One region of the Pseudoalteromonas sp. P80D2 genome, then DNA from elsewhere that is predicted to be linked to it. Evidence: predicted binding sites of a transcription regulator. Region 1 holds the regulator's gene; the other holds the start of a gene.
What was found. Region 1 encodes sigma-54, which starts transcription at its own class of promoters, with help from an activator protein. Its sites were predicted from a motif close to GTTGGCACGNNNNTNGNNT; they were not measured.
Positions count from the first base shown of each region.

Region 2: VRK28_RS07325 (BON domain-containing protein) is a predicted target of sigma-54. The motif match lies at 1,822-1,840, and genes of this name have one in related genera.

Region 1 covers NZ_JAZDAR010000026.1:456,270-463,814, forward strand. Annotated here, with positions in the region: gene lptC (LPS export ABC transporter periplasmic protein LptC) at 1-160, shown strand, start outside; gene lptA (lipopolysaccharide transport periplasmic protein LptA) at 150-671, shown strand; gene lptB (LPS export ABC transporter ATP-binding protein) at 668-1,393, shown strand; gene VRK28_RS06900 (RNA polymerase factor sigma-54) at 1,501-2,997, shown strand; gene hpf (ribosome hibernation promoting factor) at 3,025-3,312, shown strand; gene ptsN (PTS IIA-like nitrogen regulatory protein PtsN) at 3,316-3,768, shown strand; gene rapZ (RNase adapter RapZ) at 3,769-4,614, shown strand; gene VRK28_RS06920 (HPr family phosphocarrier protein) at 4,628-4,900, shown strand; gene mgtE (magnesium transporter) at 5,112-6,470, shown strand; gene VRK28_RS06930 (YgiQ family radical SAM protein) at 6,548-7,545, opposite strand, start outside.
Region 2 covers NZ_JAZDAR010000028.1:42,160-49,704, reverse strand. Annotated here, with positions in the region: gene VRK28_RS07340 (methyl-accepting chemotaxis protein) at 1-556, shown strand, start outside; gene VRK28_RS07335 (hypothetical protein) at 541-750, opposite strand; gene VRK28_RS07330 (YqaE/Pmp3 family membrane protein) at 1,004-1,162, opposite strand; gene VRK28_RS07325 (BON domain-containing protein) at 1,220-1,786, opposite strand; gene VRK28_RS07320 (LiaF domain-containing protein) at 2,116-2,775, shown strand; gene VRK28_RS07315 (VOC family protein) at 3,351-3,767, opposite strand; gene pmbA (metalloprotease PmbA) at 3,898-5,235, opposite strand; gene yjgA (ribosome biogenesis factor YjgA) at 5,373-5,894, shown strand; gene VRK28_RS07300 (REP-associated tyrosine transposase) at 6,251-6,697, opposite strand; gene VRK28_RS07295 (M13 family metallopeptidase) at 7,079-7,545, opposite strand, start outside.

The DNA.
Region 1 (7,545 bases):
CATTAATGTCGACATTGATAAAATGACCATGTTTTCTAAGCAACCTGTGACACTAACAGGACCGAATTTAAAGATTACCGGTAAAGGCTTAAAAGCCGATTTAAAAACCGAAATTGTTGAGTTAACTAACCATACACGAACCATATACTATGACCAATAAACTGAAGAAATTACTCCTGATCCCAAGCTTATTGATTGCCTTTTCGGGCGCAGCTGCCGAGCAAACTGGCGCTCAAATTAGCATTAGCTCAGATCGCCAAGTAGGTAAACTAAAAGATGGCGTTGGCATATTTGAAGGTAACGTAGAGATCGTGCATGGTAATCGTCGTATTACCGCTGAACGCCTTGAAGCACACGGCGGTGACACCGAAGGTACAGTAGAGTTGATTATTGCCACAGGTAAGCCTGCTTACTTCGAAGAAAAGCAAGCTGATGGCACCGTAATGAGCGCTAGCGCAGAAGAAGTACGTTATGATGTTGCAAAACGCTTCTTAACCTTAAATGGTGAAGCTGAAGTTACTCAAGCAGGTCAAAAAGTAACAGCAAAAAGCATTACCTATGATATGGCACAGCAGCTGATCAGTGCTGAAAAAGACGAAAATTCAACAGATCGTGTACACACTATTTTAGTGCCTGTTGAAAATAAAAAAGATAATAAAGGCCAACCATGAGCACATTAAAAGCAGAGCTTTTAGCTAAAAGCTACAAAGGCCGCCAAGTGGTTAAAAATGTCGGTCTTGAAGTTGAAGCTGGCAGTATTGTTGGCTTGCTTGGTCCAAATGGCGCAGGTAAAACAACGACCTTCTATATGATTGTAGGCCTAGTACCTAGCGACAAAGGTAAAATCAGTATTGATGATAACGATATCACCCTTTTACCAATGCATAGCCGTGCGCGTTTAGGTATTGGCTATCTGCCACAAGAATCGTCAATTTTTCGAAAGTTGACGGTTTACCAAAACTTGATGGCCATTTTAGAAACTCGTAAAGATCTAAATAAAACCACCCGCGAAGAAACACTCAATAGCTTACTTGATGAGTTTAGTATTCAACACATTCGTGACAGCCAAGGTATGGCGCTGTCAGGTGGTGAGCGACGCCGTGTAGAAATTGCTCGCGCATTAGCCGCTAATCCTAAATTTATCCTTTTAGATGAGCCTTTTGCTGGTGTTGATCCAATTTCAGTGTTAGATATAAAGAAAATTATTGAGCACCTAAAAAATCGTGGTATCGGTGTACTAATTACTGACCATAATGTTCGAGAAACCCTTGATGTTTGTGAAAAAGCCTACATTGTTTCTCATGGGGAGCTAATTGCATCAGGCACACCTGAGCACGTATTAGCAGACCAAACTGTACGCGATGTATATCTAGGCGAGCAATTCAGGCTGTAACCATTACGCCAGCGACTAGAGCATCTGCTAGACTTATAACAATGACAATAAATCGATAACTGTGTTTATACAGGTATCGATAACTTAAAAAGGATTGTTAGGGATACATGAGGCAATCATTACAGCTGCGCATGGGCCAGCAACTTACAATGACTCCACAACTGCAACAAGCTATTCGTTTGTTGCAGCTCAGTACATTGGATCTCCAGCAAGAAATTCAAGAAGCGCTTGATAGTAATCCTCTACTTGAAGTGGAAGAAGCGGATTACAACGAAGAAAGCACCGGCAAGAATGAGCAAAAAGCTGAATCTGACGATGTACAAGTCAGCGCGTCTGCCGAAGAAGCACCTAGCGAGTACGAGCAAGAAAGTAGTGATGCTCTCAATAAAGACACCGTAAGCGATGACTTAGCAATGGATGTTACCTGGGATGAGTACATGAGTGCCGCCCCTTCAACATCGTCAGGGCCAATGCCTGAAGATGAATCTATCTATCAGGGAGCATCAACCGAAACCCTTCACGAATACCTGATGTGGCAATTGCAACTCACGCCATTTAGCCCTACTGATGAAGCGATTGCTGTGGCAATTGTAGAAGCTATCGATGACTCAGGTATTTTAACGGTAAGCTGTGAAGATATCGTCGAAAGCTTTAATCAAAATAACGATGAAGAAGAAATCGAACTTGATGAAGTCGAAGCGGTCTTAAAAAGAATTCAGTTATTTGATCCTGTGGGTATTGGCGCGCGCAGTTTACAAGAATGCCTGTGCATTCAGCTACGCCAATTCGATGCCGATACGCCATATTTAGCTGAAACTAAAATGGTTTTATCTGAGCATATCGAATTATTAGCGAGTCGCGACTATCGAACTTTGATGAAAAAGACTAAGCTTAAAGAAAATGAGCTTAAAGAAGTGATGACGCTTATTCACAGCTTAAATCCTAAGCCTGCGGATAGCATAGTACGCGAAGAATCTGAGTACGTTATACCTGATGTATCAGTGAAAAAAGTGAAAGGCCGCTGGGTAGTCGAGTTAAACCCAGATTGTATGCCAAAGATTAGAGTGAACAGCCAATATGCGGCGATGTCTCGCTCTGTTAAATCAAGTAGCGACAGCCAATTTATTCGCTCTCACTTACAAGAAGCAAAGTGGTTTATTAAGAGCTTAGAAAGCCGTAACGATACGCTATTAAAAGTGACCAACTGTATCGTTCAACAACAACAAGCTTTCTTTGAGCATGGCCCTGAGGCAATGAAGCCGATGGTGCTAAATGATGTTGCTGAAATGGTCGAAATGCATGAATCGACGATTTCACGGGTAACAACGCAAAAATATATGCATACCCCACGGGGTATTTTTGAGTTGAAATATTTCTTCTCAAGCCATGTCAGCACCGAAAATGGTGGTGAGTGTTCTTCTACAGCAATACGCGCTTTAATCAAGAAGTTAGTCGCTGCAGAAAACTCAGCTAAACCATTGAGTGATAGCAAAATTGCAGATATATTGGCTGAGCAAGGAATTAAAGTAGCTAGACGTACAATTGCAAAATATCGTGAGTCTCTAGCAATACCTCCGTCTAATCAGCGTAAGAGTCTGATTTAGACGTTTTACATAGAAGGAAAAATGCTTATGCAACTAAATTTAACTGGTCGTCATGTAGAAATCACAGATTCATTAAGAGACTATGTAAACACCAAGTTTGCGAAACTAGAAAGGCATTTTGACCATATTAATAATGTTCATGTCATTCTAGATGTAGAAAAATTAAGCCAAAAAGCAGAAGCAACTTTACATGTAAACGGAGGCGAATTGTTCGCTTCTACAGAACATCAAGATATGTACGCAGCCATTGACTCACTGATCGATAAACTTGATCGCCAAGTCATTAAACACAAAGAGAAATTAGCTCGACATTAAATTATGAAACTAAGTTCACTTACTAACCAGGACTGCAGCAAAGCTGCGGTCCTTTTTAATAGCAAAAAAAGAATTCTTGAATATATCAGCGAACTGGCCCACCAGCAGCTTCCTCATTTATCGCAACAAGATATCCTAGATGCTTTACTCAACCGAGAAAAACTAGGTAGCACCGGCATTGGCCGAGGTATTGCTATTCCACATGGCCGAATGAGCGGCGCAGATGAGCCTCATGCATTTGTGATAGTGAGTGAATCCCCTATTAATTTTGATGCAATTGATAATCGTCCAGTTGATATTTTTGTGGCACTCATCGTACCAGATGGTGACTGTCAGCTTCACCTAAAGACCTTATCAACAATTGCTGATAGACTTAAAGATAAAGAATTTTGTAAACAGCTGCGTAGTGCTACTACCGATCAGCAACTGTTTCAGGTCATATCAGCAGAGGCATAAATGGAATTAATAATTATCAGCGGTCGCTCAGGCTCAGGTAAATCGGTCGCTTTACGAGTACTTGAAGACTTAGGCTATTATTGCGTTGATAATATTCCGGTTAATTTACTGCCTTCGCTCGTACGAAGTGTGTCTGATAACTACGATAAAATAGCGGTCAGCATCGACGTGCGTAACTTACCGAAAGAGCAGCAAGAATTTAATGATATTCTTGAGTACCTGCCAGGTTTCGCAAACCCAACACTATTCTATTTAGACAGTGATGACCAAACTCTGATCAAGCGCTTTTCAGAAACACGCCGCTTGCATCCACTATCTATTGATTCTTTGCCGCTTGATCTGGCCATTAAACAAGAAAAAATCCTGCTTGATGTGTTGATCACTCGCGCTGACTTTATGATTGATACCACTGATCTGAGTGTTCATCAGTTAGCAGAATCAATTCGCGAAAAGATTTTAGGTAAAAAAGATAAAAAGCTGATTATTACTTTTATGTCGTTTGGCTTTAAGCATGGTATTCCAAAAGAAGCTGACTACGTTTTTGATGCACGCTTTTTACCTAACCCACACTGGGAACCTGATTTAAAGCCACTAACCGGCCTTGATCAACCAGTAAAAGATTACCTAGCTAGCCACAGCATAGTACAAAAGTTCACGTGGCAAATACAAACCTTTGTGCAAACTTGGTTACCGCACTTAGAGCGCAATAACCGCAGTTACCTGACTATTGCTATTGGCTGTACCGGTGGCCAACATCGCTCTGTTTACTTAGCGCAAACAATTGGTGAGAGCTTTGCCAAAAGCCATGCTAATGTAAAAATTCGCCACCGCGAACAAGACATTTAATTAGGCACCAACAATGCACGCTGAAGATACCTTTTTAATTCAAAATAAACTTGGCTTACATGCTCGTGCTGCTACTGTTTTAGCGCAATTAGCACTGCAATTTGATGCCAAAATTACGCTTTATCAAGATGATAAAGAAGCTGAAGGCGACAGCGTGTTAGCATTAATGCTACTTGAAAGTAGTCAGGGTAAAGAAGTTCGCGTTGTATGCGAAGGCCCTGACGCCGATGCTGCATTAACGGCAATCGGCGAATTAATTGCACAACGCTTCCACGAGCAAGAATAGCATTTGCTAAGACTTCAAGGTTTACGGTAAACTTAATTCGGATATTTAAAATTCCCTTTAAATATCCTACTTTTATATCGCTCGCTTTTCTAAATTACAAAACTCTTAATAAATTTATCGCAGTGCGACGATATCTCTGCAAATACACTACAAAGCAACTATGCTGTATTTGCTTAGCCTATTTAAACTTTTTTCAGTTGTAAGGACGCCAATGCCAGAAGCCTTTGAACAAGATTACCCACTACAACAACTCAAACAAGTGACCAAGTCACTCAATAGTGGTCAATTTGTTCAAGTGCGCGGAATGTTAGCCAAAACGGCACCTTGTGATACAGCCCTTTTACTTGAATCTTCTCCCCATAAAATTCGTCGTATGCTTTGGCAGCTGGTTGATCCAGATGTCCGTGGTGATGTTCTAGAAGAACTCTCTGAAGATGTACGTCTTGGCATTATTGCCCAGATGGAGCCTGAGCACATTGCTGCTGCCACTGAAGATATGGACGACGATGACTTAGGTGAGGTTTTACGTAGTCTTCCTGATACTGTATATCAAGACGTTGTCAGTGCCATGGATTCGCAAGATAGAGAGAGAGCAACTCAAGCACTTTCTTATCAAGAGCGTTCAGCCGGTGCCTTGATGAACAGCGATACGGTTACCATTCGTCCTGACGTTACTCTCGATGTTGTACTGCGCTATTTACGCTTACGAGGTGAGCTACCAGAGGGTACCGATGACTTATATGTAGTTGATAAGCATAACTGCTTTTTAGGCGCGCTTTCATTAACTACATTGCTGACCAGCCCATCAGATAAAATTGTTCGTGATTTAATGGATGAAGACTGTGAGTCAATCCTAATCTCTATGGATGAAAGTGATGTAGCGCAATTGTTTGAACGTCACAACTGGATTTCAGCCCCTGTCGTCGATGATAACGCTCACTTGCTTGGTCGTATTACCATCGATGATATCGTTGACGTAATCCGTGAAGATGCTGAACACAGCATGCTTAGCCTCGCTGGTCTTGACGACGAAGAAGATACCTTTGCGCCAGTGCTAAAAAGTTCGCAGCGTCGCTCTATTTGGCTTGGGGTTAACTTATTAACCGCATTGTTAGCAGCCATTGTGGCAAGCTTTTTCGAAAACACCTTAGCAATCTTGCCTATTTTAGCGGTACTCAATGGTATCGTCCCTTCAATGGGGGGTGTTGCGGGTAGCCAAACCCTAACTCTGGTTATTCGTGGTATAGCGGTTGGTCATATCAACCAAACCAACCAACGCTTCTTATTACTTAAGGAGCTGGCGATTGGCGCACTGAATGGCATTATTTGGTCGATATTAATTGCTGGTGTGGTTGCCCTATGGCAGTGGGACTTTAAACTCGGCGCAGTGCTGGCCTTTGCAATGTTTATGAATCTTGTTGCCGCTGGTATTGCGGGTGCGAGCATTCCATTAATTCTTAAGAAAATGAAAATTGACCCAGCCCTTGCAGGGAGCGTAGTGCTGACAACCGTCACTGATATTGTTGGTATCTTTGCCTTTTTAGGCACCGCGACTTGGTTATTGATCTAATACCAATTCGCAATAATACTTAGTTAAGCGAATTGGTATAAATAAAAACGGCCCTTAAAGGGCCGTATTTATCTCTTTTACTTTGCGCGCTGCTTATTTTTACCTACTCGAGGTTTGGTATTGGCCTTTTTAAACTGGCTAAAACCGGTGTGACGAGTCAGTGCCGCACGGCCTTTACCGCCCTTTCCTCTAGCAGCTTTCTCGTTACGACCTTCTTCAGGTACCAAACAGTTCGGTCCTTTACCGATTAGATTCGCTTTGCCCATTTTTCTTAGTGCTTCACGGATCATCGGCCAACCAGCAGGATCGTGGTAACGTAAAATCGCTTTGTGTAAGCGACGCTGGCGTGCGCCTTTTGGAACAGGCACTTGCTCAGTATTGTTCTTAATATTACGCAGCGAGTTCATCTCAGTGTGATAAATCGTGGTTGCATTGGCCATTGGCGATGGATAAAAGTTTTGCACTTGATCAAGCTTAAAGTCATTAGACTTTAACCACAACGCCATGTTCACCATGTCTTCGTCTTTCGTTCCTGGGTGAGCAGAAATAAAATACGGGATCAAATACTGCTTTTTACCCGCTTCTTTTGAGTATTTATCAAATAGCTCTTTAAACTTATCGTAAGCACCCATGCCCGGCTTCATCATCTTAGACAATGGACCATCTTCAGTATGCTCAGGGGCAATTTTTAAGTACCCGCCTACGTGATGGGTAACCAACTCTTTTACATAGCGAGGGTCTTCTACAGCTAAGTCATAACGTACGCCAGACGCAATTAGGATTTTCTTGACACCTTTTACATCACGGGCTTTTTTATAAAGCTCAATAGTTGGGGTGTGATCCGTGTCCATGTGCTTACAGATATCAGGATAAACACATGATAAACGTCGGCATGTACTCTCTGCTTTTTTACTCTTACAGCGCAACTTGTACATATTCGCTGTCGGTCCACCTAAGTCAGAGATAACCCCAGTGAAGCCCGGTACTCTGTCACGAATTTGCTCAATTTCATCAATAATTGATTGCTCAGAACGGCTTTGAATAATACGTCCTTCGTGCTCTGTAATCGAACAGA
Region 2 (7,545 bases), on a different contig from region 1:
GTCTAAAGTGGTTGCGGGTCTTGAGCAAGAAAGTGGCAATATCGGCGCGGTGGTTGATGTTATCAACTCAATTGCTGAGCAAACTAACTTACTTGCACTGAACGCGGCAATTGAAGCGGCCCGCGCGGGTGAACAAGGCCGAGGTTTCGCAGTTGTTGCTGATGAAGTTCGTTCACTAGCAAGCAGAACGCAAGAGTCTACGGATGATATTCGCAACATGATCAGCCGTTTACAGCAAATTGCCCAACAAGCATCGACTATGATGCAACAAGGACAAGAACGTGCTGAAGGCTCAGTAGAGCAAACACAAATTGTATTGCAAGCACTGCAAGATATCGCCCAATCTGTGACAAATGTACAAGATCAAAGTCATCAAATTGCGACTTCGACAGAGCAGCAAACTGTGGTTGCAGAAGATATTAACAATAGCTTGGCAGCGATTAATCACTTAGTGAATAGCACTGCAGATCATGCCCATGAATTGGCGGATGAAGCACGTGATTTGAATGAATTGGCAGCCGCTTTAAATAAGACGGTGAATCAATTTAAGTTATAAAGATAAATTGCTGAAGTAGTTAAAAACCCGATGTCACCTGAAGATGACATCGGGTTTTTATCGTCAGCCTTCCCTGTTAGTCGTGGCGCAACCGCTTTCGCGTGTTCCATAAATTCGTGCCACTGTTGCTTGTTCCATAAAGCAACTCCTTTGTCGGTCAATCCTTTTGTTGGTTGCGTTTGTACTTGTTCCATATAGTCTCCTCCTTACGCTAGCTTCATCCTGTTTGGCTCCTGCCTAAGCTTATTCCTTGCTGTCATCTCCATTCACTTTATCCATAAAGCGTTGCCATTGTGCGCTACTCCATAACGCCTTGTTACTTCCTTGTTGTCCTTTGTGCGTAGTTACATCATCCATACTGTAAACTCCTTGCGGTTTATCGTCCGTTACTCCTACAGCCCTTCCTTGCTGTGCTCCATTACCCATCCTTGTAGATTAATGCGGTGATTATCGCTTAGCGATGATATACACAGCATGAATCAAACCTGGAATGTACCCTAATAAGGTTAAAAGAATATTAATCCAGAACTGCGCACCTAAACCTACCTGTAAAAATACGCCGAGAGGTGGAATTAAAACCGATAAAATAATACGTATTAAATCCATGACTCACTCCTTGAAAAAGATAAGCCCAGCCAAAGCTGGGCTATATAGGGCTTGCTATTATTCAGCAACAATCGTTAATTCATCGATTACTTTGCGAACATCTTCAGCATTTTCAGCAATGCTTACCGCTAATTGCTTTTCTGCATCAGACTCAACAGTACCTTTTAGTGTTACCACACCCATATCAGTATCAACATCGATGTCTGTACCACCTACTTCTGAGTTAAATAAATAACGTGTCGTGATTACAGTACTGATTTTTGCGTCGGTTAAGTCGCTTTCTGCTGAATCAGCTTTGTCTGATTTCATGTGCTTAGCTTTCATGTTTTTAACAACAGTTAGTTTGTTATCAACAGAGCTAACACCGTCTAGGCTAAGAACTAGCTCTTCAGCAAGCTCTTTATCTAATTCGCTATCAACTTTACCTGTAAGTACAACCTTGCCATTCGTTACATCAGTGTTGATGTCAAAGTTGTTAAGGTTTGTGTTCATAAGAAGCACAGTTTCTGCCTTACCATCAATCCAAGCATCTTTACTTTCATTTTCCCAGCTGCTTGCCTGAGCTGACATGCTAGTTGCACCAATTACTAAAGCGGCAATCATAGATTTGTTAAAAGTGTTCATAATCTTTCTCCTTTTGATTAAAGACACTTTTACTAATGCGACTATAATGCCAACTATTTATTTGTTTATTTTCAGTGAGTTAAACACCTATTCAGCGACTATTTATATTCATTTAGGTAAAGATTTACAAGCTGCTCGGTAAGAAGTTCACGATGTTGCAAAAATGGCCACTTAGTTGCTGATTTTATTAATCTGTGGTTAATTTAACGAAGTTGTTTATTAGCAAAAAACACAAATCATTGATTTATATAAAAATAAACTTTGGCCTAAGGCTTGCTTCGTAATTAATAACTAAAAAATCACCTTTAAAATCACAACAGGGAACTACCATGGCCGTTAAACTTGAAGATCGCCCAATCGATCAAGTAAGAGAAGAAGTCATTGATCAACTCATTTATAACTACAGTCATGCTGTTATTTCAGCCGAAGCATTTGAACGCCGACTAGACCAGGCAATGGCAGCCACTAGCAACGAAGTACTGGTTGAACTAGTTGCAGATTTAGATCTGAAAGCAGATATTGACTACAAATCGCATAAGCATGCGCAATTTAAACCTCACTATAGCCACAGCAGTGACAACGAAAGCCTGCAGCTTCGTAGTATTTTGGGTTCAAATGAGCGCAGCGGCCAATGGGTAGTACCAAAAGAAATTCACCTAACAAACTGCTTAGGTTCAATCGAACTCGACTTTAGCGAAGCAATTTTCCAACATCAGCATGTCACCATTTACGTGAACTGTATTTTAGGTAACGACGAAATCTACGTACCAGAACATGTAAATGTGGTATCTAAATTATTTAGTGTGATTGGCAGCGTAGAAAACAAATCAGTTGCCTTAAATAAAGGCCAAGGCCCAACCATCACCATTGAAGGTAATGTATGGCTAGGCTCAGTCGAGATTTCAGTTAAACGTACCATGAAGGAAAAGTTCATCAGCTTTGCCAACAGCCTAAAAGCCAGTTGGAAAGAAATGAATAAGGTGCAGTAAAAGTTGCGAGGTGCTAGGTGCTAGGTGCTAGGTGCTAGGTGCGAGTTATCGTAGCCGCAGTTTTACATCGCGCAATATAATAAGATAACGCGCGAAATAAATTTCACGCCTACATCAAACGTGGGAACGGCTTTAGCCGTGAATAAAGTAAAGCTGTTCGGCGCTAAAACGCATCCTACACCGTAGGCGTCACGCTTGCTTGGCGCGTCTTATATGCAACGCCATTCCATCAACCTATGCCTGACCAACAAACAACACCGCTCGGCTCAAAACTGACGCCTGAAAGCTGATAGCTCACTAAACTTCACACCCACATCAAAGACATCTAATCGCACAAAGAGGATATGAGGTGCTTCGCTTTAGAGATAACAAAAATATTATTATCACTTCCTCATTCTTTTCTCATTCACTTCTCTTTGTGCAATTATTTTCGCGCGAAATAAATTTCACGCCTACACCGTAGGCGTCACGCTTGCTTGGCGCGTCTTATATACAACGCCATTTGATCAACCTATGCCTGACCAACAAACAACACCGCTCGGCTCAAAACTGACGGCTGAAAGCTGATAGCTCCCTCACTGGTCATTATTCCTCTCACTCGGGATATCACTAAAATACTCTACAAACTCAACTTCAAAACCTGCGGGGTCGATGAAATATACATTTTTACGGTAAGGGTTTTCTGGGCCGTGTTTATCTATTTCATAACCAGCTGAAACCAGACGTTCAACTACCGCATTAATATCGTTTGTCACATAGGCAAAATGAGCAAGGCCTACTTGGTGGCCGGCTAAATCACGGTTTTCAGCTTCACCGTTATCGCTTAATGCAAGATATTGGTAATCATCACCGAAGTGCAGCCACTTGCGCGGTTTGCCCGACCATTTGCTATCGCCTTGACTACGCACACGCCAGTGCGGGAATGCCGCTTTATAAAAGTGCAGCATGGCATCAACATTACTAACAACAAGGTTTACGTGTTCTAAATACATGGTAGTTTTCCTTTTTATTTTTAAACTGCCACCAAGATAAAACCTCAAGTTAAGTTTAGGTAAAGTACTTTTTCAAATAAAAAAGCCCCACTAAAGTGAGGCTTTTAAAAAATGATTCGTTATTGATGAATTAACTACCAGCAACCTGCATTTGTTCAATCAATACAGAGCCTGTTTGAATACCGCCACGACGTTCGATGTCGCCACCTAAGCCCACAACGGCCTTAAACATATCTTTTAAGTTACCAGCAATCGTGATTTCACTTACTGGGTATTGAATTTCGCCATTCTCAACCCAAAAGCCCGCCGCACCACGTGAGTAATCACCCGTTACCGTGTTCACACCTTGGCCCATAAGTTCAGTTACCAATAAGCCTGTGCCCATGGTTTTTAAAAGTGCTTTTAAATCGGCATGGGTTTGTTCAACTAACCAGTTATGAATACCACCAGCATGACCCGTTGGTGCCATCGACAGTTTACGTGCCGCATAGCTTGCTAATAGGTAAGTTTGCAGCTCACCGCCTTGAATAATTTCACGGTCTACGGTTTTTAAACCTTCAGCATCAAACGGCGAGGACGCTAAACCTTTTAATAAATGCGGGCGCTCAGAGATATTCACACAATCACTAAATACTTTTGTACCTAAGCTATCAAGCAAGAAGCTCGACTTACGATAAAGCGCGCCGCCACCAATCGCAGACACTAAATGGCCGAATAATGAGTTAGCAATATCTGCTCTAAAGATCACAGGCACTTTCATGGTACCGAGCTTTTGGCTGTTAAGTTTAGCCAAGGTTTCGGTTGCCGCCTCGAGGCCTACTTTTGCAGCGTCGTTTAAATCATCTTTATGACGCGCGATGGTATAAGCCGAATCGCGCTGCATTTGCTCGCCTTCTTTACCAATCACCATCGTACTAATGCTATGACGCGTACGCGGGTAACCTGCAATCATGCCATGGCTGTTACCATAAACACGTAAACCTTGGTGAGAAGAAAAACTCGCACCATCTGAATTTACAATGCGCTCATCGGCATTTAACGCCGCTTGCTCTGCTTGATGACAAAACTCAACACCTTGCTCTGGGCTAACTTCCCACGGGTGGTATAAATCTAAATCTTGCGGTGCAAATTCAAGTAACTCTTTATCGGCGATACCATTAAATGAGTCGTCAGAGGTGAACTTTGCAATATCAATGGCTTTTTCGACCACTGTACGTAATGTTTTAGGGTTTAAGTCAGCCGTTGAAGCAGAGCCTTTGTTGTTACCCACATAAACACTGATACCTAAGCCACCGTCTTGGTTAAACTCTATTGTTTCAACTTCGCCCATACGCGTGCTGACAGACAAACCTGACGTGCTCGACATCGCCGCTTCAGCCGCAGTAGCACCCAATTTTTTTGCATGCTCCAGTACTTCGCTTACAGCGTCTTTCACTTCAGAAATGTGTTGATAAATAGGATCTTTCATCTTGTGTGTCCTAGGTTCTGATATTTTTTATAGTGTAACGAATGCTAACACACTGCGAGACCTGCATCAGCTAATATTAATCATTAACTAAATGGCGTATAATAGCGAATAGTTAAGTTTACTGAATGAGCATCCTTATGGCGAAGAAGAAAAAGCCACTTATCGAAGAAGAAATTATTTACGTATCAAAAAGCGAGTTAAAACGTGAAGCCATGCAATATCATGGTCTGGGTGCTGAAATTGCAAAAATGCCGAAAAAGCAACGCGATCGTTTACCACTCAATCACGATTTAAAAGAAGCCCTTGTTGTTTCTGATAAAGTAAGTGATAAGAGCGATGCTTACCGTCGTAACTTAAACTACATCGCAAAAGTATTACGTACCACAGAAAACGTTGATGAAATCCAAGCGATGATCGACATCATGCTTAATAAAAACAATCAAGCCGACGTTTTGATGAACAAAATCGAAACCCTGCGCGATGATTTGATTAAACAAGGTGACGACCTGATCAATTCAACAATTGATCAATACCCTTCTCTTGAGCGCCAAAAAATGCGCCAATTAGTGCGCAGCGCCGCAAAAGAAGTAAAAGCAGAAAAACCAGCCAAGAGTTACAAAGAGTTATTCCAGTATCTAAAAGATGCGATTATGCTTTGATTTCCTTCGCGCGAAATAAATTTCACGCCTACATCAAACCGTAGGCGTCACGCTTGCTTGGCGCGTCTTGAACACCACTCAATACTCAACCATCGCGCGCAATAAATTTCACGCCTACATCACCGTAGGCGTCACGCTTGCTTGGCGCGTCTTAAACATCACGTAATACTCGACCATCGCGCGAAATAAATTTCGCGCATACGTCACGCTTGCTTGGCGCGTCTTAAACATCACACAATACAAAAACACCGCGCGAAATAAATTTCACGCCTACATCAAGCCGTAGGCGTCACGCTTGCTTGGCGCGTCTTGAACATCACACAATACAAAAACACCGCGCGAAATAAATTTCACGCCTACAACCAAATACAATTCCAAAACGGGTAATCGCCAACGTGTTTAACTAATCTTGCGCGTAGAGGGTTTGCGACTACATATCGAGCTTGATGTATTAGGTCATTTTCATCTCTGATTTGATGATCATAAAAATTACTTTGCCAGACTACTACTTTACGCCCCTTCCTCTTTCGAATAGACATGGTCACCATGCTTTTATACAGCTTAATTACTGCTGATAAGTTTTGCTGAGGGCGAAGTTGAAATATCCAATGTAAATGGTCAGGCATGAGGACAAAGCAGATTGTCTCTACTTTATCTTCTAAATAGTATATTGCTTTGGCAGCATCAACTGCATATAGGTAGTTGGCAAATATAGGTACTCGATTATCACAACAAAGAGTTACTGAATAATAGCAATTTGAATGTGAGTTACGCCCTTTAAGTCTCTTCCTTGTCGAAAACATAAACCTATCAATCCTGAAGGTAAAACCTGATCTTAGAACTTAATAATGCACCTAGCCAATTTACACCACAAAATGTTTGAACCTCGCAATACAAAAACATCGCGCGAAATAAATTTCACGCCTACATCAAACCGTAGGCTTCACGCTTGCTTGGCACGACTTGAACATCACACAATACAAAAACACCGCGCGAAATAAATTTCACGCCTGCATCACCGTAGGCGTCACGCTTGCTTGGCGCGTCTTAAACACCACACAATACGCAACTAACGCGCGAAATAAATTTCACGCCTACATCAAATGTCGGCTGAAAGCTGACAACTCCTAAAACAAAAAAGGCTCTGAGCGTTCACTCAGAGCCTTTTTTAAATCGATAATCAATTACCAGATTTTTACGCGATCTTCTGGTTTGATATACATTTTGTCGCCTTCTTTCACATCAAACGCCTGATAGAATTCTGGCATATTTGAAAGAATACCGATTACACGGTAGTGGCTTGGTGAATGAGGGTCTGTCATTAGGCGGTTGCGTAACTCTTCGTCACGATATTTACGACGCCAAATTTGCGACCAACCCATGAAGAAACGCTGATCACCTGTGTAACCATCAATGATAGGCGCTTTTTCATCACCAAGTGATAACTGGTATGCCGTATAAGCAACTGTTAAGCCGCCTAAGTCACCAATGTTTTCACCTAATGTAAGCTGACCATTTACGCTTGCATCTTCAAATGGTTTGTACTCGTTATATTGAGCAACTAACTGACCTGTACGCTCTTCAAACTGTTTAAGGTCTGATTCGCTCCACCAGTTACGTAAGTTACCGTCACCATCGTACTTCGCACCTT